DNA from 3 places in the Peribacillus sp. FSL R5-0717 genome. Region 1 is predicted to be linked to each of the others. Evidence: riboswitches for the same ligand, from Rfam matches in the RefSeq annotation. Region 1 holds a riboswitch; each other region holds the start of a gene.
The links. A riboswitch is a leader RNA that binds a small molecule or an ion and turns the genes downstream of it on or off. The one in region 1 is predicted to bind glycine.
Positions count from the first base shown of each region.

Region 1 (8,122 bases):
CCTTTGCTCGGTTACCGCAATGAGCATTTGATTTCCCAAGCCGTAATCACGGTCTAAATCAAATCCTCCGATGATTCCTGCTTTTAGAAGCTTGTCATTGACTTCCTTAGCCGGAAGTGGGAGCTCGACAATAAATTCATTAAAAAATGGTGCTTGATTCATAATCTTACATCCTATTTCTTTAAGACGTTTTGCCATGTAATCAGCTTTATCGAAGTTTAGCTGTGCCATATGGCGAATTCCCTGCTTTCCAAGTGCTGTCATGCAAATGGAGGAAGCTAGCGCATTTAACGCCTGGTTAGAACAAATATTGGAAGCTGCTTTATCACGGCGAATATGCTGCTCACGTGCTTGCAATGTTAGCACAAACCCTCTTTTCCCTTGTTCATCTGTTGTTTGACCCACGATACGTCCAGGTATTTTGCGCATAAACTTTTTATGAACCGAAAAGTAACCACAGTGCGGACCACCAAAGCTCATTGGTATCCCTAAAGGCTGCATATCACCTATTACAATGTCTGCTCCCAGATTACCTGGTGGTTGCAAAAGCGCTAATGCCAGTGGATTAGCACTAACGATTAACATTGCGCCTGTTGTCTCGGCAATTTTCTTAATTTCTTTCAAATCTTCAATAGAACCAAAAAAATTTGGGTATTGGACGATAACAGCTGCTGTGTATGGATCGATTTGTTCTTGCAGTTTCTCTAAGTCTGTACAGTCCGTCGCAAGATTCACCTCTTCCACTGCATACCTTTGACCATCTGCTACTGTTTTTAAGATGGCACGGGATTCTGGATGAACCGCCTTTGATACAAGTACTTTCGAACGTCTTGTTGATACAACTGCAAGTGATGCTGCTTCTGCAAGGGAAGTAAAGCCATCGTACATGGAAGAATTGGCAACATCCATTCCTGTCAGCTCACATACCATTGTTTGAAATTCAAAAATGGCTTGTAATTCACCCTGGCTAATTTCTGGTTGGTAAGGGGTATAAGCTGTATAAAATTCAGAACGGGAAATCATATGATTCACAACACTTGGAATGTAATGATCATAAGTACCCGCACCAATAAAAATTGGATATTGATTGGCATGTTTGTTTTGCGAAGCAAGCTGATGCATCTTTTTCAACAGAAGTGGTTCAGGAATTGCATGAGGGATGTTTAACTCCTCTTCCAGACGAATATCATTCGGGAGATCTTCAAACAGCTCCTCTGTCGAAGAGATTCCAAGAAAGGATAGCATTTCCTCTTGATCTTGTTTTGTATCAGGAAGATAACGATAGGTCGCTGTCATTTTATTCCTCCCCTTCATTCACAAAAGTTTCGTATTGATCTTCATTTAGAAGTACTTGTAACTCTTCTGGATTAAATAGTTCCACTTCTACCAACCACCCTGCTTCATATGGCTGGTCATTGATCATTTCAGGCGCATCATCTAACTCCTCGTTTACACGAACTACCTTACCTGACACAGGGGTATAGATTTCAGAAGCTGTTTTAACAGACTCGATCGATCCTATTGATTCATTTGCCGTTACTTCATCACCCACTCCTGGATTTTCAACAAAAACGATATCACCTAATTGTTTTTGGGCAAAATCAGAAATTCCAATACGCACTCGGTTTTCGTCTAATTGTAGTACCCACTCATGTTCCTTGCTGTATAGTAGGTTAGCTATCACTTTTGTCATTGTTTGTTCTTCCTTTCGCTCATAAAATTTATTAATATTCACTGTAGGGTGCTTACTATTTCATGCAACGGGATTATCTTTTTTTATAGAACGGTGCTCTTACCACAATAGCATCAACCATCTTCTTACGAATTTCCACTTTAAGTTGTGTTCCTAGGTCAGCATTTTCTGCTGATACAAGCGCGAGACCTATGCTTTTCTTTAAAGACGGTGAATGGGTTCCGGATGTAATAAAACCAATTTCCTCTGCCCCACCTGAAAACACTTTATAACCGTGACGAGGAATGCCTCTTCCTGTCATTTCAATTCCAACTAATATTCGTTTTACCCCTTCTTCTTTTTGTTTTGTAAGTATGGCTTTGCCGATAAAATTACTTTCTTTGTTTGTTTTTACGACAAAACCGATTCCAGCTTCAAGAGGGCTGATTTCCTTTGTGAGCTCTTGTCCGTATAGAGAAAGACGTGCTTCAAGGCGAAGAGTGTCACGTGCACCGAGTCCGCACGGCTTTAAGCCGTTTTCTTTTCCAGTTTCCAGAAGCTTTTCCCAAAGTGCTGGCGCCTTGTCCGCTCCTAAATAAAGCTCAAATCCTTCTTCCCCTGTGTAACCCGTACGGGATACAAGCACGTCCGTAATGCCATCCAGATTAACATGTTGAGTAAAGTGGAAAACACTAATTTCCGATAAATTGATTTCCGTTAACTTTTGTAAAATGCCTTCCGCCTTTGGACCTTGAATGGCGATCAGCGCGATGTCATTTGAAATATTACGAAGTGTCATTTCTCCTTTAATATGCTGCTTCATCCAGTCGTAATCTTTCTCAATGTTTGCTGCATTAATCACGAGAAGAAATTTATCATTTTTCAGTTTGTAGACCAATAAATCATCCACTGTCCCGCCAGATGGATAACACATCGCAGTATACTGTGCTTGATTAATGCTAAGCTTTGTTACATCGTTTGTGACAAGGTAATTAATATAGCTTTCTGCATCTTTCCCTTCAACAAGCACTTCCCCCATATGAGAGACATCAAAAAGTCCTGCTTCCTTTCGGACAGCATCATGTTCTTCTATAATGTTTGAAAACTGGACTGGCAGTTCCCATCCACCAAAATCAATGACTTTTGCTCCGTAATTTTTATATGTTTCAAAAAGCGGTGTTCTCTTCAATCCGGTTGCTGTGCTCATTGCTATACCTCCAATTAAGATCTCTTGCTAAATAACTGTTCTTTTACCCTTTTACCTGTTTCGGTCATTGCAAGACCACCAAGTGCTGTTTCTCTAAGTGTTCGAGGCATTTCCTTTCCAATCTTGTACATGGCTTCAATGACTTCATCACATGGAATACGACTTTCAACACCTGCAAGAGATAAATCAGCAGCTGAAAAGGCAATGGATGTGCCAATCACATTTCGCTTAATGCAAGGCACTTCAACAAGCCCTGCAACTGGATCACAAACGAGGCCCAACAATGATTTTAAAGCAATTGCTGTTGCATTTACCGCTTGTTTGGGTGTGCCACCTTTTAATTCAACAATGGTCCCTGCCGCCATCGCCGTTGCAGAACCCACCTCTGCTTGGCATCCTCCTGCCGCTCCGGAAATAAAGGACCGGTTGGCAATGACATACCCAAGGGCACTTGCGGTGAACAATCCCATGACTAAGTCTCTATAGGAAGTTCCGTCATTTTTGTGAAGCGAAAATAATACTCCGGGTAATATACCGGCCGCTCCGGCTGTTGGAGTTGCGACAATGACTCCCATTCTCGCATTGCTTTCAGATGTCGCCAGTGAGAAAGTCATGGCATCGCTAATATAACTTCCTGAAAGAGGGTTACCTTGATTCACGTAATCGTACATTTTAACGGCATCACCACCTGAAATGCCACTTGGTGCAGTAGAGGCGTCTTTTTTTCCGCTCTCAACAGCTTCCTTCATTTTAAATAACCGTTCTTCCATCATACTGATGATGGTATTTTGATCTCTCCCCGATTTTTCTATTTCCATCATTAACATGACTTCACCAATCGTTTTCTGTTTATGTGTACAAATTTCAATTAGCTCGTTCATTGACCGAATTTCCATCATGCACCCTCTAATGACGTTTTTTTCAACACATATGGATGATAATGTGTAGCGAGTACCGAAAAGTCATCGCTAGTGCTTAAACGAATATCAACCATTTCATCGCCAATCATAAAGATTTTAGATAAACCGCCTCCAAGGGATGCTCCACCTACCTTTACCAGCCATTCCCCACGTTTTGCCGTAACGACTGTTGTATTCGGATGTTCAAAATAAGGGCAGCTGTCTTCAAACTGAAATTCGTAATCTAGTCCATGTTCTTTGGTCAGCTCCATGGCATTTTTAATCCTGGAATCATCTGTATCCATGCCCAGTAATCCGCCAAGTAGGGCTTTATCTGTCCCGTGACCTTGGTGCGTTTCAGCAAATGAATCGTAGAAAATAATGTTCGCCTCTTCCGGACAACCACCTAATAGTTCATGAATGAACCTCCCCATCGATACAGCACCAGCAGTATGAGAACTAGATGGCCCTACCATGATAGGGCCGATAATGTCAAAACAACTTTGGAATTCCATGTTGTTTCTCCCTTCTTAGACCGTTATAGACTGTTGAAACAATGGATATCCGTCACAAATCGCTTTTGTTGTTTCTTTTACTTTTTCTAGAACAGCTGTATCTCCATTGCTCTTTAAAACAGCCGCAATCACTTCTCCGATTTTAACCATTTCTTCCTGCTTCATACCACGTGTCGTTAAAGCCGCTGTTCCCATTCGAATGCCACTTGTGACAAATGGGCTTTCGGTATCATAGGGAATCGTGTTTTTGTTAACTGTTATACCCGCCTCTTCTAGTAATCGTTCTGCTTCTTTTCCGGTTAAATTCCATTGGCGAACGTCTAAAAGGACGATATGGTTGTCCGTTCCACCTGAAACAAGAATTGCGCCTGCTTTCTTTAATGTTTCGCCAAGTGTTGCTGCGTTTTCAATGATTTGTTTGGCATAGATCTTAAAGCTCGGTTGCAATGCTTCTTTAAAGGAAACCGCCTTTGCCGCAATAATGTGCATGAGTGGCCCACCTTGAATCCCTGGGAATATAGCTTTATTCATTTTCTTTATCATGTCTTCATCATTTGTTAAAATGATGCCGCCACGTGGACCGCGTAAAGTTTTGTGCGTTGTGCTTGTCACCACATCCGCATATGGGATGGGAGATGGATGAAAACCTGCTGCCACAAGCCCCGCAATATGGGCCATATCCACCATCAGTTTTGCTCCAACTTGATCGGCGATTTCTTTAAAACGTGCAAAATCAATTGTTCTTGGGAAAGCACTTGTCCCCGCAATAATCAATTTTGGTTTTTCTTTTTTCGCGATTGCTTCAAGCTCATCATAGTCTATCAAGTGAGTATCTTCTCTCACCCCATAAGACACAATATCAAACCATTTCCCCGAGATGCTGACGGGACTACCATGAGTTAAGTGTCCTCCATGCGAAAGGTTCATCCCCATCACTTTATCGCCCGGCTGAAGCAGCGCATAAAAAACAGCTAGATTTGCTTGTGCACCTGAGTGTGGTTGTACATTTGCATACTTAGCACCAAACAGCTTGGTTAGGCGTTCAATCGCTGTTTGTTCCACCACATCTACATATTCACAGCCTCCATAGTAACGCTTCCCTGGATATCCTTCTGCATACTTATTAGTGAGGACAGACCCCATGGCTTCCATCACTTCTTTACTTACGAAGTTTTCTGATGCGATTAATTCTAACGTATTATGTTGTCTTTCCCTTTCATTTTCCATGGCATTATAAATCTCTGAATCATAGTTTTGTAGACTCATATTCAAATATCCTCCTCGATTTTCTTCCAAGCTCCCTTTCCTCACAAAAAAGGACAGAGGAAAGGCAGGATAAATATCCCACCTTTCCTCTGTCCTTTTTACCTGAGAGATTACCTTCGGTATGAAACATATACAAAACAATCTGTCTTGTAATATTCTTTCATCAAAAGGATTCCCCTTTGGTGGCTTTTCAGCTCTCTCCAGAGGTGCGTCCAATTGTAGTCTTTTTACCTGAGAGTTTCTATCCCAAGGTTTTTTTGGGAATTGCTCCTTCGGTGCCGAATCGATTTCTTCGGTCTCTCCCACAATTATCATCCGCTTATATAAACTTCCATTATAATTGCATGTTAACGGGTTTAAATGAAAATTTCAATAATTATCTGAAAAAACTTTATTTTCAGAAATTCAAACATGGACGGTATAGATCTTTCTGACAGTTCATAAAATAAGAAGTTATTCGTTATGCAAAAATCAAAATTGTTAACTGCTTTTCTGAATCCCAACAAGTTTCTGTATCTAGGAACCGCTCCACTTTTGAACGGTTGCTAAGAAAAGCGCAAGATGGGAAAGGACATATTGTCTAAATTTTTAAACAATGGATGTTTGAAAAAAAAAATTAAGGTATTGCGAGATTTGCGAGAATCCTTGAAGCAATAAAGATTGCTTAGCAACTTCCTCTTTGTCCCAACCACTTGATATATTAGCTATAACGATAATTGCTAGAACCCATACCCACCACTTCTTTGGCTTCTTTAGATTGATTTTCTTTTCCATACTCATTTTGAATTCTTCTCCTTTACCTTACAGTTTTACTTTCTACGACTAAGTCACCACCTCCACTTCCCTGTATTAATAGTAAGGTAATTACTTTTCATCTCCTTGATTTAAATGCCTTTTTTTCAATACCCCTGTTTAAATCTTGATTTTAAATAGGGAGGGTATGAATCAGCACCGGACAGGGAATGGGATTTTCCATTCCCTGTCCGACAGATGCATATTGAATGAGATAAGTAATCGTTTGGGTAGGTAAAGTAAAAACCCATCTTTTATTTATTTAATATGACTCTCAGTTCACCAATTTAAGTATTCATGCAATGGACTTAAGTCTACTATCAATCAAGTAATCATTTCTTTATAGCTATTTGGATTCACTTTATTTACAGTAAAATCAGCTATAGCAACTTGGTAGTAATTTGATAATTTATTTAACATTAGATCTAATTCTTTATTGCTATATAACCCTACTATCACTTCATTTAAAATAACTGTATTGTTTCTTTCCATTTTATTTTCCTCCTTTTGTTTGAAAAATTTTCCATCCTTCATTTGCATGTTAGATCTGATGGAAATGAACATTAAATGATTTCCTAATGAACGATGGCTCATCAAGAAAATGGCGATGACGGGAGTGGCTGTTTGTAAATCAAAAGCAGTTTCGGCCATCCATTTTGCTTCTCAAGAAGAATTCCATATCTACTCTTTTTATTTTTTTCTAATTTTTCATCTTAGAAAATGCTCTTTCCGTTAAATCCATAGGCCCTGGACGAATAACCAAACCGCTTTTTCCATACTCTTGCTACATTCTCAGAGTTATAGTCAAGTTCCCTTTTTTCTAATAATTCAAATCCTTCCCCAATGTCATCCATTTCGTTATCAATCCCATTGTTGGTCATTTTCAAGAAGTGACCACTCCCTCCTTTTCCTGCATATAAATATCCATTTTCTACAGATATATCTCTGAAAATGGGCTCTACTATGCGCCAAGCTTCAAGGTCTCCTCCAATCTTGAAACAAACACCTTTTCGAGCACCTTCCTTTCCTTCAGAGGACACGACATCCATAAAGTTCACACCATATCTCTTTAGCCTATTGTACCGGCGAATGGTATCCTTATAGTAGGAATTTCCAGATTGAATTAAAATATCGCCAATATTTAGAAACGGTGTCACTTCACTAATTACTACATCAACTGAATCTGGGGGAACCATAAGCCAAATAATTCGGGGTTGCTCTAATGATTTAATGAGTTCTACTATATTAGTTGTTCCCTTAGCTCCGTATCTTTCCATTTCTTCTACAGCACCGGAATCTAAATCATAGGCCACAACGTCGTGGCTTTCTTCAATTAGGTTTTGACCTAAGTTTAATCCCATTTTTCCTAAACCGATTAATCCAACTTTCATCGTGATGGCCTCCTTTTTAGAATAGAGTTCTTCTAATTTGTGCATCTTTCCTTTTACATATTGGTAACTTCGTTAGATTTAATTAGTATAAAAATTCACCTTATTTATCTAAAGCCCCTGTTGCTTTAAATAAGGGTCACAGTATGCATTTCCGTCATTTTAGGATACTTAAACGCATTCCTGTCTAAAAATTTATTACGTAGAAAAGTCATTTAATCCCCCCGTATTCTTCCGTGATTTCAAAATTATGGTATAGTAAGATTCTAATGGATGTACCAAGAATAGTTCTTGCGGTGATGATCCTCTATGTATATAAAAGTATAATATCTATATTTTTTAATTGTAAGTACGCACTTTTTTATTATATAGTATTATAAAGT
Region 1 covers NZ_JBBOOF010000002.1:91,833-99,954, reverse strand. Annotated here, with positions in the region: gene gcvPA (aminomethyl-transferring glycine dehydrogenase subunit GcvPA) at 1-1,296, opposite strand, end outside; gene gcvH (glycine cleavage system protein GcvH) at 1,298-1,693, opposite strand; gene gcvT (glycine cleavage system aminomethyltransferase GcvT) at 1,767-2,879, opposite strand; gene sdaAA (L-serine ammonia-lyase, iron-sulfur-dependent, subunit alpha) at 2,894-3,775, opposite strand; gene NYE65_RS26285 (serine dehydratase beta chain) at 3,775-4,293, opposite strand; gene glyA (serine hydroxymethyltransferase) at 4,309-5,559, opposite strand; glycine riboswitch at 5,646-5,766, opposite strand; glycine riboswitch at 5,769-5,874, opposite strand; gene NYE65_RS26275 (hypothetical protein) at 6,148-6,339, opposite strand; partial or broken gene gnd (phosphogluconate dehydrogenase (NAD(+)-dependent, decarboxylating)) at 6,922-7,742, opposite strand.

Region 2 (8,122 bases), on a different contig from region 1:
GACCTTGATATTGTACATTTCACTAATATCAATGACTAGACCGCCATTCACTAATGAAAAATTTTCATAACTATGCCTGCCGCTCCTAACCCGGAAAGGTGCATGATTTTCCCGGGCCCACTTCAATGAATTCAACACATCATCGGAATCTTGACAAAACACAATGACCTTTGGGAATTTAGAAAAACTTAAGTTATTATTTATCCTGGCACGCTCATACTCAGCATCATTAGGTGTAACGATACGCCCGGTAAGCTTTGTTCTTTCCAAAAGATAAACCCCTCCTCGGGTAAATATGTAACATCCTATGAAAAAAACTGGCATGAAGATACATTCCCCCTGCTCCTCCCCCTTGTTACGGGGGCAAATTAGCTACACCCGTGAGTTTTGCTGTTTTACTCGTGAATTCAACGTCTTCTCGTGAATTCGACGACTTTACTCGTGAGTTCAGCTGTTTTACCCTTGAGTTCGACGACTTTACTCGTGAGTTTCGCTGTTTTACTCGTGAATTCGACGACTTTACTCGCGAATTCCGCTGTTTTACTCGTGAGTTTCGCTGTTTTACTCGTGAATTCCACCATTGGTCTACAAGGACAAAAAAGGCCCTTCTCGAATTAGAGAAGGGCTTTTTACTAGAATTTCTTATCCTGAAATCTCATCATCGGATTTAACATCCAATGGTGTTCGTTTATCCATTTTCAGCATGTAATAACTTGCTATTACCAAGGCTAGGAAAACGATCCCGACAACCAAGGAAATTCTTGTACTAGGATTGATCCACATACCTACCAGCACCATCAGTAAAAAGGCTATTGTCGCATAGTTACTGTAAGGGGCCAACGGCATTTTGAACGGATGTTTCTCCATTTCAGCGGCATTTACCTTTCTGAACTTAAGCTCACTGATAAGTAAGACAAACCATGGAATCATCCCAGGCAAAACACTCGCACTGTACACATAAAGGAATACTTGCGGCGGTGCAAGGTAATTCAGGATAACCCCGATGCCCAACCCTAATAGTACAGCGATCGTGCAATATGCCGGAACTCCATTTTTAGATACTTTAGCAAAGACTTTCGGAGCTTGGCCATTCAATGCCAGTGTGTAAAGCATACGACCTGCACTGAAAATCCCACTGTTGCATCCAGACATCGCCGCAGTGATGACGACAAAATTAATGATGCCTGCCGCTGCAGTGATACCTATTTTGGCAAAGGTCGAAACAAACGGACTGCCTAAGTCATCCAGTTGATCCCAAGGGAATACTGTCACAATGACGAAAATGGCACCAATGTAGAAAATTAAAATGCGCCATATAATTGATTGAATCGCTTTTGTTACGGTCTTCGTTGGGTTTTTCGCTTCCCCGGCTGTGATGCCGATAAGCTCAACGCCTTGATAGGAAGCCACGACAAGCGAAAGCGCAAAGAAGAATCCTGTCCAGCCTCCCGTAAAGAAGCCGCCATTTTCCCAAAGATTCGATAATCCAATCGCATCCCCGCCATTCCCTATTCCAAAGAAGATAAGGCCCAGGCCGGCAACGATCATCAATATAATCGTTATGATTTTTATAAGTGCAAACCAGAATTCAAATTCCCCAAAGGATTTAACGGAAATGAGGTTGGCCGCTCCCAAGATGATCATGGCCACTACACCTGGTATCCAGGCCGGTAACTCCGGGAACCAATATTGCATATACAGCCCAACCGCAATGATTTCGGACATTCCGACGATTACCCATTGAAACCAATTGCTCCAAGCAGTCATATAACCTGCCAAAGGATGTATATAGGTGCTCGCAAAGGTTGCAAAAGAACCTGTAGTCGGTTCTAAATAAAGCATCTCACCCATGGAACGCATGATGAAAAATATAAAAATACCTGCAATGGCATAAGCAAGCATTACAGAGGGCCCGGTCCATTTGATCGTGCTCGCAGATCCCATGAATAACCCGACTCCGATGGTTCCGCCCAAAGCTATCATTTGAATGTGACGTGCTTCCAGCCCTCTCTTTAATTCCTTGTTCGACATGATTAACTCCTCCAGATGCAATATCGGTAATGCTTTTCTATCCTTACCACGAACTTATTAATTATTGCAGTTAGAAATGCTCTATCGAAAAAATATCAATAACACTTCATTTATGATTTCTTATCTTATAATAGTAAATATTCTGTAAAAATACAATTGTATTTTTGAAATAAACAGTTGCCAATAATATCTTGTTGATTTTTCAAATCTGAAAATATCATTTTAAAAAAATGATGTTCAGTATTTTATTATAGTGATCGTTCATAATGAGTAGAAAACAATCACTTCTGCTTAGACCTTATGTTAAATACAGACCACTATTAAACTACAGATAATGCCTGTTTCATTTCAAAAAATTTGTTGACCTACCGAAAAATAGATGATAGAATTCCAATATTATTTTATAAGCATAATGAAATGATCAAGCAGTGAAAAATCATCACTGACTGACATTTCTTCACAACCGCATACAAGCAAGCGATGAATGCTGTGGATGACACTATAGCAGGAGCAGCTTCTGGAGAGACTGTACAAGATGCAGCGCCGAAGGATTCACAATCTCAGGCAAAAGGACAGAAGAGTAACGAATGATATATTGTTATTCTGAGCCCTTTAAGAGATTGGTATTATCCAATCTCTTTTTTTAATGTCCATTTTGTGATTGGACTAAAACAACAAATGGGAAAGGCAAGCTGGACGACAATCACGTCCCTCTCTCCAAGACCATGCAGGTAAACATTCACTACCAAGACTATAAAAACGGGGGCGTACGAATTGGCTAAACAAGAATTAAAAAGAGATTTAAAAAATCGACATGTACAACTGATTGCAATAGGAGGAACCATTGGCACCGGTTTATTTTTAGGTTCCGGAAAAGCCATACAATTAGCAGGTCCTTCCATATTATTCTCTTATATGATAATAGGGATTGCCTTGTTTTTTGTGATGAGGGCCCTGGGGGAATTGCTTTTATCCAATGCAGGGTACACATCATTCACTGAATTCGCAACTGAATATGTCGGTCCATGGGCCGGCTTCGTGACCGGTTGGACATATTGGTTTTGTTGGATTATGACCGCAATGGCCGATATCATAGCTGTCGGTGTTTATATGCAATATTGGTTTGATGTCCCTCAATGGATTCCGGCTCTGCTTTGTCTGGTCATTCTGTTAGGATTGAACCTATTGACCGTTAAGATCTTTGGCGAATTGGAATTCTGGTTTGCCATCATTAAAGTAATCACGATCATCGCCTTGATCATCGTAGGAATTTTCCTTCTAATCCTCGGCTTCAATACCAATACCGGAACGGTTTCCCTAACGAACCTTTGGAATCATGGCGGCATGTTCCCCAATGGCATTTCCGGATTCCTGTTATCTTTACAGTTGGTCGTCTTCTCATTTGTCGGTGTCGAATTGGTCGGGGTTTCTGCAGCAGAAACGGCGAACCCGCGAAAGAACATTCCATCTGCCATCAATAAAATCCCTGTCCGGATTTTGCTTTTCTACGTTGGTGCACTATTCGTCATTCTCTGCGTCAACCCATGGACACAACTGGATGCCACAAGCAGTCCATTTGTAGAGGTCTTTGCGTTAATCGGCATTCCAGTCGCTGCAGGGATCATCAACTTCGTCGTTTTGACATCCGCTGCTTCTGCATGCAACAGCGGTTTATTTTCAACGAGCCGAATACTTTATACGTTAAGCAGGAATGGCGAAGCCCCAGCTAAACTGGAAAAATTAAATAAACACGCTGTTCCGGGCAATGCCTTATTCACATCCACAATCGTTGTATCAATAGGGGCATTATTAAGCAAGCTGATACCGGAACAGGCATTTACTGTCGTGACTACCATCAGTGCCATCTGTTTCATATGGGTATGGAGCATTATCTTGATCTCCCATATCAAATATTCGAAAACAAGGCCCGACCTAAGAGCCGAATCGACTTTCAAGGCTCCTTTTACACCTTTTATCAATTACGTCATTTTAGGCTTATTCCTGTTCATCCTTATTGTTATGCTATTCGCTGAAGCTACACGGCTATCACTGCTCTTGACCCCAATCTGGTTCATCCTCTTGGTGATACTATATAATTATCGGAAAAAAAGATAGCTAAAGGAAATAAAGCCTTGAACTCAATATGAATTCAAGGCTTTATCTGCATATGAACATATTAGGCCTTCGGCTTTCTGCACACTTTTGCTAAAATATATCAGGCAACTGCATTAAATTTTATATCAAAATAGTGTAAGCTAATATAGATTATCGGACCTTTTCCGTCATGTATGAATTTTCCATCCGGTTTGGTTCACCCATCCATCAGTGGCATTGAAGAATAAACACCCATTGGTGGGCGTTTCACTTTATTTAAAACGGAGGGGGTTGTTTAATGAAGATTATATATATTCTTACACTAGTTCCTTTTATAGGCATACTGGGATTTCTACCTTTTGTTAATAAAATAGAACCATATGTATTAGGGATGCCTTTCAATATGTTCTGGATGGCTATGTGGGTGGTCCTTACCTCTGCCATACTCGGCATCATGTATAAGCTGGATCCCAGGAATCGGGAAGGTGACCAGGAATGAATATTGCTCTCTTAATCATTTTAGCATTTTTACTTCTATCGATATTTTTAGGAATACGCTCTTCAAAAGGAAAAGATATGGACTTGGAACAATGGACGGTCGGCGGACGCGGTTTTGGTGCGATATTCGTCTTTCTGCTGATGGCTGGGGAAATCTATACGACCTTCTCCTTCCTTGGCGGCAGCGGCTGGGCTTATGGCAAGGGTGCACCCGCTCTATATGTTCTAATTTACATTACTTTGTCTTACGTATTATCCTATTGGCTCCTTCCGGAAATATGGAGATATGCCAAAGAAAATAAACTGATGTCTCAATCCGATTTCTTTGTAAGCAAATATAAGAGTCCCAGTTTAGGTATTTTGGCTGCACTTGTCGGTGTGGTGTCGATGATTCCAGTGATTGTCGTGCAGCTGAAAGGATTGGGGATCATTGTCTCAGAAGCATCTTATGGTGCCATCTCAATGTCTGAGGCAGTTTGGATGGGGGCGATCAGCCTTACCATTTATGTGATGATCTCCGGTATCCACGGTTCAGTTTGGACCGCTGTCATTAAAGATATCATGATGGTTGCCATAATAGGATTTTTGGGGATTTATCTGCCGATTCATTACTTTGGCGGATTTCAGCCGATGTTTGAAGCGGTTGATGCCGCCAAGCCTGGTTTTCTAAAGTTCCCTGATCAGGGGCTTAGCGTATCATGGTTCATCTCCACGGTAATATTGCTCGTATTCGGTTTCTATATGTGGCCACAAGTTTTCAGCGCTGTTTATTCAGCACGCAGCGGCAAGGTATTTCGAAAGAACGCCATCATCAGCCCTTTATATACACTCATGCTTTTATTCGTCTTTTTCGTTGGGTTTACAGCTATATTGAAAGTGCCCGGACTCGTTGGGGCAGATGCAGACCTCTCATTGCTGCGCCTTTCAATCGAGACCTTTGATCCATGGTTTATAGGCATAATCGGCGGCGCTGGATTGTTGACCGCACTGGTGCCGGGATCCATGCTTTTGATGAGCGTCGCTACACTGCTCGCGAAAAACGTTTATAAGGAATTTGCACCTGACGTATCCGATCGCCATATTGTACGATTGGCAAAGTTCCTTGTGCCAATCATTGCCCTTATAGCCGTCTACTTCACCTTAAACGGCGGTGAAACGATGTCGGCATTAATTCTTATGGGATACAGTCTCATCACACAGCTCTTCCCATCCCTTCTCTTTAGTCTGAAAAGGAATAATCCGATCAATAAATTTGGCGCAATCGCCGGCATCATTACCGGATTGGCCATCGTAATCTGCATTACACTCAGTCAATCGACAATAGGGACCTTGTTTCCATCCTTGCCGCAAGCAGCAAAAGATTTGAATGTGGGAATCATTGCATTGGCAGTCAATTTCATTGTGATGATCACGGTGAGTATTGCTTTCAGAAAGCACGCGGTTCAGTTGGAACCTAAATCCGTTAACGATATATGAAGCAAATTTTGAAACTGGTTATGGATCAATAAACATTGGAGGCTCAGTCAAAAGACTGAGCCTTCCTTATTCTCGGCTTCCAAGCATAGTGTCCTTTATCTCAATATTGTTGATGGGAAACCTCATTTTAGACTATTAATCTTTTCTGTTTATAAACAAATCCCCTATTTTAACTAATAAATACAACGAAAAAATAATCATCAAGGTTCTGGATACTACCAGGCCATCAATAGCTAAATCATATCCACCTCTTAATAAGACTTCCGGATTCAAACAAAAAGTAATCGATATTACGAAAGCTATTAAAATCAAGATAACACCGAACTGAGATCTATTTGACATTAACATTCCGCCTCACATTATATATTCTCCAAATAATAGAATTGCTTTTAGGAATAATCTACATTCATGGTCACTGGGGATGACTCAGTTGCATTAAAAATCCAAAATAAATAGCCACCCTGATAAAGAATGACTATATATCATAAAATATGAAGCTTTCTCAGTAAAATGCATCGTATTGCTTCCGAGCCAACAAAAAATACTCTCTTCAGAAGGTTCGGGCTTTTATTCGTCAGTTAGGAGCAAATACTCGGGAGTTTCATGCTTTTACTCGTGAGTTTGAAGCAAATACTCGGGAGTTTCATGCTTTTACTCGTGAGTTTGAAGCAAATACTCGTGAGTTTCATGCCCGTTAAAGCTCATTTCAGTAATCCACTAAAGCCTTCCTGCCATCATTCAATTCTTTGATCACTTTCTTATATTTCTGCAACTCTTGTTCCAGTTTTTGTTTTCTATTTAAAATCATTCTCGTAACCTCTTTAGGGGAGGGCCCGCCTTGAATGCTTCTGATTTCCACAAAATATTCGGGAGAGATTATTTTTTTCCATTCATCTTCTGCTATGTTCACTGATACGAATTCATTGATGATCTTGTTGATTTCTTGTGTGTCCCAATCATATAGCTCTTTCCCTTCACTAATCGACTTTTTTGCAATATGACTGGCTATGGAATGGGCTTTTCTAAAGGATATGTCGTAATCTCTTGAAAGGGTATCCGCTAATTCAGTAATCGTTATACTGGATTTTGCGGCCATTTTCTTTGTATGTTCTTCATTTACTTTCAAAGTCGACATGACGGCATACATTAGTTTCATAACACGGCCTGCATTCGAAAAAGCCCGATATAAATGTGGCTGTAAATCATCTTCCGTATCGACGATATCACCAAATGGTGTATTGTGAATCATATTCATGGCAGCAAGTGCATCACCATACGCACTGCTTGCAATCGAACGGGAATGTTCAACGGAGACAGGATTCCTTTTTTGCGGCATGATGCTGCTCACTTGAACATAAGGGTCCGCCACGTGAAATGTACCAAACTCCCTTGTCACATGCTGCAGGAAATCTTGGATCCACCTTCCGGTATTGACCATGCACGTCATGATGGCAGTTGCGGTTTCCAATAAATAATCTGCCCCGCCAATCGAGTCATAGGAATTTTCAATCACCGAATCAAACCCAAGCAGTTCAGCCGTACGGTTCCGACTGATCGGAAAACCGGTGGTCGTTAATGCGGCTGCACCCAAAGGGGATTGGTTAACCGTTACATAGGCTGCCCATAACCGGCCAATATCCCTTTGAAGCACATCATAAATGGCTAAAAAGTAATGTCCTATTGTAGTCGGCTGAGCCGGTTGGGTATGTGTGTAACCTGTAATATAGGTTTCTGTATGTTTTTCAGCCTGCACCAAGAATGCTTCACTCAATTGGTTTGCATAGCCAACCAATTGGAGCAGATGACCTCTCAAAACAAGCCGGTACATCGCAACCCCCATATCATTACGACTGCGACCGATATGAATCTTCCCTGCAAGTTCATGGCCGATTTCCTCACCGATCTTTGCCTCCATCATGAAGAATAAGTCTTCGAATTGGGGCTGATAGATCAACTGCGCGAGATCTGTTTGGGCCACTTTCCGAATCCCATCAAGCATGGTTTTCGCCTCTTCATCTTTAAT
Region 2 covers NZ_JBBOOF010000001.1:3,275,560-3,283,681, reverse strand. Annotated here, with positions in the region: gene NYE65_RS15915 (FAD-binding oxidoreductase) at 1-270, opposite strand, end outside; gene NYE65_RS15910 (hypothetical protein) at 408-578, opposite strand; gene NYE65_RS15905 (amino acid permease) at 643-2,031, opposite strand; glycine riboswitch at 2,539-2,617, shown strand; gene NYE65_RS15900 (amino acid permease) at 2,806-4,146, shown strand; gene NYE65_RS15895 (DUF3311 domain-containing protein) at 4,424-4,624, shown strand; gene NYE65_RS15890 (sodium:solute symporter family protein) at 4,621-6,099, shown strand; gene argH (argininosuccinate lyase) at 6,806-8,122, opposite strand, start outside.
Region 2: another riboswitch for glycine. It lies ahead of NYE65_RS15900 (amino acid permease); the one in region 1 lies ahead of glyA (serine hydroxymethyltransferase).

Region 3 (8,122 bases), on a different contig from region 1:
TGCTCATCATCCTCGGAGTGGTTATTGCGTATTCACTTTTTAATTGGTACCGCCAGCGTAAAATCGTTAAAACACTAACACAGGACGAATTTATCGCCAACTACAGAAAAGTGCAGCTAATTGATGTGCGGGAACCGAATGATTTCGAAAATGGTCATATCTTAGGCGCAAGAAACATCCCTATGACTCAAATGAAAACCCGCTTGGTCGAAATTAGGCCGGACAAGCCTGTATATTTGTACGCTCAAAGCGAAATCATCAGCGGCAGAGCTGCAGCCATGCTATACAAAAAGGGCTACAGGGAACTTTTTCACTTAAAGGGCGGTTTCAAGATGTGGACCGGGAAAATCAAAGCAAAGAAATAAGACCCATCTCGGCATGGGCTCTTTTTAATTCCATAGCTCAAGTAAAAAAAAGTCAACAGTTGGACTTTAATGGAATCTTACATAAACATGAAAAATCCCCGCCGGAAGGCAGGGATTTTTTTCGTGTAAGCTACTAATCTAGGCTTGATAACGCAAAATGGGTTTTCTTGCAGCAAGTGTTTCATCAAGCCGCTTTATAACGGTTGTATGCGGAGCTTCCTGAACGATTTCCGGGGTTTCTTCCGCTTCCTTGGCAATCTGGATCATCGCATCGATGAACGCATCCAGCGTTTCTTTTGACTCGGTTTCAGTCGGTTCTATCATCATTCCTTCTTCCACGTTCAACGGGAAGTAAATGGTTGGAGGATGATACCCGAAATCCAGCAATCTTTTAGCTATATCGAGAGTCCTTACCCCCAATTTCTTTTGCCGCCGTCCGCTTAATACGAATTCATGCTTACAATGACGATTATATGGTAAGTCAAAATAAGGTTCCAACTTGCGCATCATATAATTGGCATTGATGACCGCGTTCTCTGTGACGGCTTTAAGGCCATCAGGACCCATTGAACGGATGTACGTATATGCCCTCACGTTTATTCCGAAATTACCATAATAAGGTTTTACCCTGCCAATGGATTGCGGACGATCATAATCAAGGACGAATTGCTCACCTTGCTTGACTATAAGAGGTTTAGGCAAGTAAGGAATCAAGTCGGACTTCACACCTACAGGACCAGAACCCGGGCCGCCGCCTCCATGCGGGCCTGTGAATGTTTTATGGAGATTTAAATGAACCACATCAAAGCCCATGTCACCCGGTCGTGCTTTTGATAGGACTGCATTCAGATTCGCTCCATCATAATAAAGCTTCCCACCTGCGTCATGGACAAGTTGTGCCATTTCCAAAATATTTTCTTCAAACAATCCCAATGTATTGGGGTTCGTCAGCATCAAGGCCGCCGTATCAGGTCCGACAACCCGTTTTAAATCTTCAAGGTCGACTAACCCATTTTCATCGGACTTCACTGTAATCGTTTCAAGTCCGGCAACAGTGGCAGAGGCAGGATTCGTACCATGGGCCGAATCAGGTACAATCACTTTCGTCCGTTCTGTATCTCCATTCGCTTCGTGAAAAGCGCGAATCATCATCAACCCTGTCCATTCACCGTGGGCACCTGCTGCAGGCTGTAATGTCACTTGGTCCATCCCGGTGATTTCCGTTAAGTGTTCCTGCAAATCAAATAATAGTCCCAATGCTCCTTGTACAGTAGCGGGATCTTGATATGGATGGATATGGGCAAAACCGTTGAAACGTGCCACATTTTCATTTATTTTCGGATTATATTTCATCGTGCATGAACCAAGCGGATAAAAACCCGAATCCACCCCATGATTCCGTTTGGAAAGTGCAGTATAGTGACGCATGATATCCAGTTCGGACACCTCAGGAAGCTTTGCCTCTTCTTCACGGATGTAGTCGGCAGGAAGAATTTCTTCGAGCGGAATAGTTGCAACATCCATTTCTGGCAGACTGTACCCGATCCGGCCGGAAGTACTGATTTCAAAAATGAGTGATTGATCTTGATTATTCATGTTGATCCCCCAATTCCTGCGCAAGTGCATCAATTTCTTCTTTTGTTCTTAGTTCAGTTACCGCAACCAGCATATGGTCTTTCAATTCAGGATAAACCGTTCCTAAATCGAAGCCGCCGATCATCCCTTTTTCAAAAAGGTTTTTATTGACCTCTGAAAACGGAGCAGGCAGTTTAATGACAAATTCATTAAACGAAGGACCGTCGAAAATCACTTCCACCCCTTTTGCCATAATTGCTTTTTTCGCATAATGTGCTTTTTGAATATTTTGCACGGCCATTTCTTTGACACCCTTTTTCCCAAGCGCGGTCATTGCAACAGAAGCTGCCAAGGCATTCAAAGCTTGATTGGAACAAATGTTGGATGTGGCTTTGTCACGGCGAATGTGCTGTTCACGGGCTTGAAGCGTCAGGACAAACCCTCTTTTTCCATTCTCATCGACCGTTTGACCGACGAGTCTGCCCGGAACTTTCCGTACAAGTTTATTAGTAACCGCAAAATATCCACAATGAGGGCCACCGAATGCCGCTGGAATGCCGAATGGCTGAGCATCCCCCGTTACGATATCTGCACCGAGTGCACCAGGGGATGTCAAAGCTCCCAATGCAAGCGGATTACTGGAAACGATAAACATGGACTTGACGCCATGAATGATTTCTTCCATTTCTTTCAATGGCTCGATCCGGCCAAAAAAGTTCGGGTATTGCACGATCACTCCGGCAATGTCATCATTCGCCAATTCCCTTAAAGCAGCTAAGTCCGTCACACCGTCTTTATGAGGAATTTCGATCACTTCCACGCGTTGCCCTTTTGCATATGTCTTCACAACTTCTCTTGATTCAGGATGAACGGTTCCTGAAATGAGAATCTTCTTCCGCCTTGTCTGTCCTGAAGCAAGCATCGCTGCTTCAGCCAGCGCCGTCCCGCCGTCATACATGGAGGAGTTAGCCACATCCATGCCCGTCAATTCACATATCATCGTTTGATATTCAAAGATTGCTTGAAGCTCGCCCTGTGAAATTTCAGGCTGATACGGTGTATACGCCGTATAAAACTCAGAACGGGAAAGAACATGATCGACGATGACCGGCGCGTAATGGTCATAGACACCCGCACCAAGGAAGGAAGCATAATTTTTAAGGTCCGCATTCTTTGCAGCAAGCCTTGATAATTCTTTCATTAATGCAGGTTCCGATTTAGCAGGCTTGATATCGTATTCTCCTTGAAAACGAACGCTTTCAGGGATATCATTGAAAAGTTCTTCAGCAGCGGATACCCCTATCGCTTCCAGCATTTCTTGTTTATCTTGCTCTGTCATGGGTAAATAACGATGTTTCATCTAATGACCATTCCCCTCTATTTACGTGGTTTTTTATAAAAAGGTGTTTGTATTATAACGGCTTTCAAACGTTTGGAACGGATTTCCACTTCGACTTCCGCATCCAGCACCGAAAATTCCTTATCGATAAGTACCAATCCAACGTTTTTCTTCAATGTTGGCGATTGGGTACCAGTCGTGACCTCGCCAATGACTTCATCTCCGCTGTAGACCTTATACCCATGACGTGGAATGCCACGGTCAATCATTTCAATTCCCACAAGCTTCCGGGGAGCCCCTTTTTCCTTTTGCTCAGCAAGAACGGCTTTCCCGAAAAAATCAACTTCCTTATCCACTTTTACTGCAAAACCAATCCCGGCTTCTATCGGGGTGATGTCCGCCGAAAGCTCCTGCCCATACAGCGGCAGTTTCGCTTCAAAACGCAGGGTATCACGAGCACCTAAACCAATCGGCTGAACCCCCTCTTCCTTACCGGCATCCATAATCGCCTTCCAGAGGGCAGGACCATTTTTACTGTCGCTATATATTTCAAAACCATCTTCACCAGTGTATCCAGTACGGGATACCAGCGTGGAGATACCGTTAATCATGACATTATCCTTGAACCTGAAAAATCCAATTTCACTTAAGTCAGTACTTCCGGATAGTTTTTGTAATATCTTCTCTGCAGCTGGTCCTTGAAGTGCCAGCTGTGTATAGTCACTTGATACATTCGTAATTTGCGCATCTTCCGTTAAATTAGCTTGCAGCCAATTGAAATCTTTTTCTGTATTCGCTGCATTGACCACGAGCAGATAGTCGTCCTCAGCCCTTTTATACACGATAAGATCATCAACCGTGCCTCCGTTTTCATAACACATGGCGGTATATTGGGCACCGCCCTGTTGCAGCTTTGATATATCATTGGTCAGCATCTTCTGTAAAAAGGAAAGGCTCCCAGGCCCCTTAACATCGACTTCCCCCATATGGGAAACATCAAATAACCCCGCTTTTGTCCGTACGGCTTCATGTTCATCCTTTATACCCGAAAATTGGACAGGAAGTTCCCAGCCGCCAAAATCAATCGTTTTACCTCCGTATTCACGATAAATCTCAAATAGTGGTGTTCTTTTTAAATTGGTCAAAAAATGACCCCCTTCAGATTTTTTTAAAAATTAATTGGCTTCATTATCAAAAGCTTCTTGTCATTACGCATCAGATATATCCTGATTCATGATGTGAAAAAAGCACAAAAAAGGACAGAGAAAGCCCGTTTGAGCTTTTTCTCTGTCCTGAAACCTGAAAGTTTACCTATGTAATAGGTTTTCCCCTTTGGTGGCCGTCCCATAACGGGCGGCGCTCTCCAGAGTTGCGTCCAATAAGAGTTCTTTTGCCTGAGAGATTCACTGCTAAGTTTGCTCCTTCGGCGCTACATCCGTAGTCTCTCCCCTTATCTTCACCCGCATATAAATGGTCTACCATTGAAAGGAAGCGGATAAGCCCCAAGCATCGGTAAAACCTATGAGCATAAATGGAATGCATTCTCTGCCAATTCTCCTAAAACTTCAGAAACCGTTTGACTGATCTCCTTCAGTAATCTTGGATAAATTAGGAGCCTATAGCCCATACTAAGAAAACGCGAACTGCAAAATCGATGTACAAAAATTCTTTGTAGCGTTTGGAAATTGGAATTTTCTAAATATACTTATATCCTACCCTAAGAAACTTATCTCTGCAATATTTTTTGAAAAAGAAATATTTTTCTTACTTCACATATGAAATGTTCGGGTTTTGACCTTATATTAAGGAAATTATGATTTAAGAGGGAGTTATTTCTATGAAAATCAATATATCCTTCAATTCTGAATGGAATGACGAGTTTCTGCAAAAGATGGAAAATGACGGTCCATGGGGAAATTGGGAGCTTTATAAGTTGGCGGTTCAAATGGAGGAAAACCTTATCATCCCTGATTTTGAAGGTTTACAGGCGCCCAAGCACCTTCCTCAGCTAACCCCGCTTCCCCATCAATTGGAAGCGGCGAAGCAAGTAGTGGAAAAGATGAATGGAAAAGCCATTTTGGCTGATGAGGTAGGGCTGGGAAAAACAATTGAAGCAGGCTTGATCCTAAAAGAGTATATGATTAGGGGCCTTGTAAAAAAAGTATTGATCCTTGTTCCGGCTTCCCTTGTCACACAATGGGCATTTGAATTGAATACCAAGTTTCATATTCCGGCAGTCGTTCAGAGAAAAAGTTATGTCTGGGACTCCTGTGATGTGGTCATTTCATCCATTGATACAGCGAAACGCGCTCCACATCGAGATATCATCTTTACTCAGGAATATGACTTCATCATTATTGATGAAGCTCATAAACTTAAAAATAATAAGACGAAGAACTATGAATTCGTCCAAAATCTGAAAAAGAAATTTTGTTTACTCCTGACAGCCACTCCGATTCAAAATAAAGTCGAGGAGATATTCCACCTCGTTTCGTTATTGAAACCGGGCCACTTGGGAAATGCTTCGCTCTTTTCGGAAAAGTATAAAGGGAAAGGCCGGAACATCATTGAAGATGAACACCTAAAGGAACTGGTCAACACTGTCATGATTCGAAACCGGAGGGCCGATACTGGCATCGAATGGACAAAACGGCATGTAGAAACCATCACCATTGAATTTTCTCCAACGGAACAAGCATTGTATGATGCTGTTTCCAAATTCAAGCCAATTTCGGATGGATCAAAAGGAAGCGCGTTTTCGGCTCTCACTCTCCAAAGGGAAGCATGCAGCAGCAGAGAGGCTGTCTTTTATACATTAAAGAATATGAGAGATAAATACGATCAGCCTTCCCCTGATTTTTTGGCAAAGCTTGATGATTTATTTACTAAAGTGAATGAAACGGTCCAGAACTCAAAGGCTGAAAAAGCTTTGGAACTGATCAAGAAAATTGATGACAAAGTGATTATCTTTACGGAATATAGGGCGACTCAACTATATCTCCAATGGTACCTACAGCAGAATGGAATTTCTTCTGTTCCTTTCAGAGGCGGTTTTAAGCGCGGAAAGAAAGACTGGATGCGTGAATTATTCCAAAAGAATATTCAGGTATTAATCGCAACAGAAGCTGGCGGGGAAGGGATAAACCTTCAGTTTTGCCATCACTTGATTAATTTTGACCTGCCCTGGAACCCAATGAGGCTTGAACAGAGAATTGGACGGATTCACCGCCTTGGTCAGGAAGAAGATGTGATGATTTATAACTTTGCCACGAAAAATACAGTTGAAGAACATATACTGAAGTTACTATACGAAAAAATAAATTTATTTGAAAAAGTAATCGGTGAATTGGATGATATTCTAACCAAACTGGATATTAACAACATTGAAGAATATTTAATTGATGTGGTCGGCGAGTCCAAAACAGAAGGCGAAATGAAAATCAAGATGGATAATTTTTCATCGTTGATCCAATTCGCTCAATCAATGAAGGAAGGTGAGGTTCATGCAGCAACGGGAAATTCATGATTTTTTAATCACTTTCTTTAAAGCCAATGATTGTGAAATACTGGATAATGCACCAACCCATCTTACAGTGCAATTGACGATTGAGATGGATAAAGAGTTAATGAACAGACCCTTTTATTGGCATTATCTAGAAAAAACAGGAGGTGTTCCGAACCCGGCACAAATCACTTTCATTACCGATCCAGAACAAGCTCCATCCGATTTAAAAGGAGAAATGATTCATTTTGGCTCCCCTCGTCTTCACCAGATTATTCAATCAACCAAAAAGCTGGCAGGGTATACTAGACTTTTTGAGAATACGCCTCCATCAAAAGGCAGAAATAATCCTTTGTTTCCTTGGCTGACCCTGAATGTGAAAATATCCTATCAATGCGACCGCAAAAAAGATACTTTCATGTCAATCGGATTGAATTTAATCTCGGGTGAAATAATGGAAGGGTTTCACCATCGGGTTTTACCTATTAACGTCACCCCGAAAATACCGGATTACTCCTTTACGCTTTCACCTCTGATCATGCCCAAGAGTGGATTGGCAAGACTTGATACATACATCAGAACCAGTTTCGAGGATGATGACCATTCCTGGGCGGAGGAAGCAATGCTGCGCTGGCAGAATGACTTGAATTTATTGGAGCATTTTTACAAGGATATGGACGAAAAAAGTGAGAGCTATTATACCGAAAAAGAAGCACTAAAAGCACAATATGAACCCAACATCAGAATATCCATCATCAACGGAGGATTATTTTACCTTTCAGATAGGGCGTTGGGATAAGTAAATAACTAAAAAACAGATGTCCAAGTTCAGGACATCTGTTTTACTTTTTGATCGTTTTCCTTATAAACATCGACAAAGCAAAAGGGACAATGCCAAACCAATGTGACATACCCTGGTTTTTATCCTCTTTTCTGTGAAGGCGTTTTTCCTTTCGTTCTTTTTTCGTCAGATTGAAATACTCGACAAGCTGCTGCGTCAGATATTTAATATAAGCGTTTGTAGACATATAAAATCATCACCCTACGCAAAGTATGTCCGGTTTACGCTTTTTTTATTCCTTTCCTTGCTCCCTTCACCGTAAACCTGTCGCGTTCCCTAATAAAATGTTGTTGATTTTGCTATTACACAGCTTGCTTCTCCAACCATTCTTTCACTTCCCCCGCTTCTTTATCGTATTGAATGATGACCCTGCCCTCTCGATCATTTTTAGTTTTGGAAGAAAACTCGATATAGACGTAAGGACCTTCTTGCTTCATTAAGGAATATCGCACCACACCATTGGGATATGATATTTCCCCTTGGATGATTTTCGGAATCTC
Region 3 covers NZ_JBBOOF010000001.1:658,902-667,023, forward strand. Annotated here, with positions in the region: gene NYE65_RS03225 (rhodanese-like domain-containing protein) at 1-365, shown strand, start outside; gene gcvPB (aminomethyl-transferring glycine dehydrogenase subunit GcvPB) at 504-1,961, opposite strand; gene gcvPA (aminomethyl-transferring glycine dehydrogenase subunit GcvPA) at 1,954-3,300, opposite strand; gene gcvT (glycine cleavage system aminomethyltransferase GcvT) at 3,318-4,424, opposite strand; glycine riboswitch at 4,565-4,648, opposite strand; glycine riboswitch at 4,652-4,739, opposite strand; gene NYE65_RS03245 (DEAD/DEAH box helicase) at 5,117-6,805, shown strand; gene NYE65_RS03250 (YqhG family protein) at 6,783-7,580, shown strand; gene NYE65_RS03255 (YqzE family protein) at 7,624-7,809, opposite strand; gene comGG (competence type IV pilus minor pilin ComGG) at 7,925-8,122, opposite strand, start outside.
Region 3: another riboswitch for glycine. It lies ahead of gcvT (glycine cleavage system aminomethyltransferase GcvT); the one in region 1 lies ahead of glyA (serine hydroxymethyltransferase).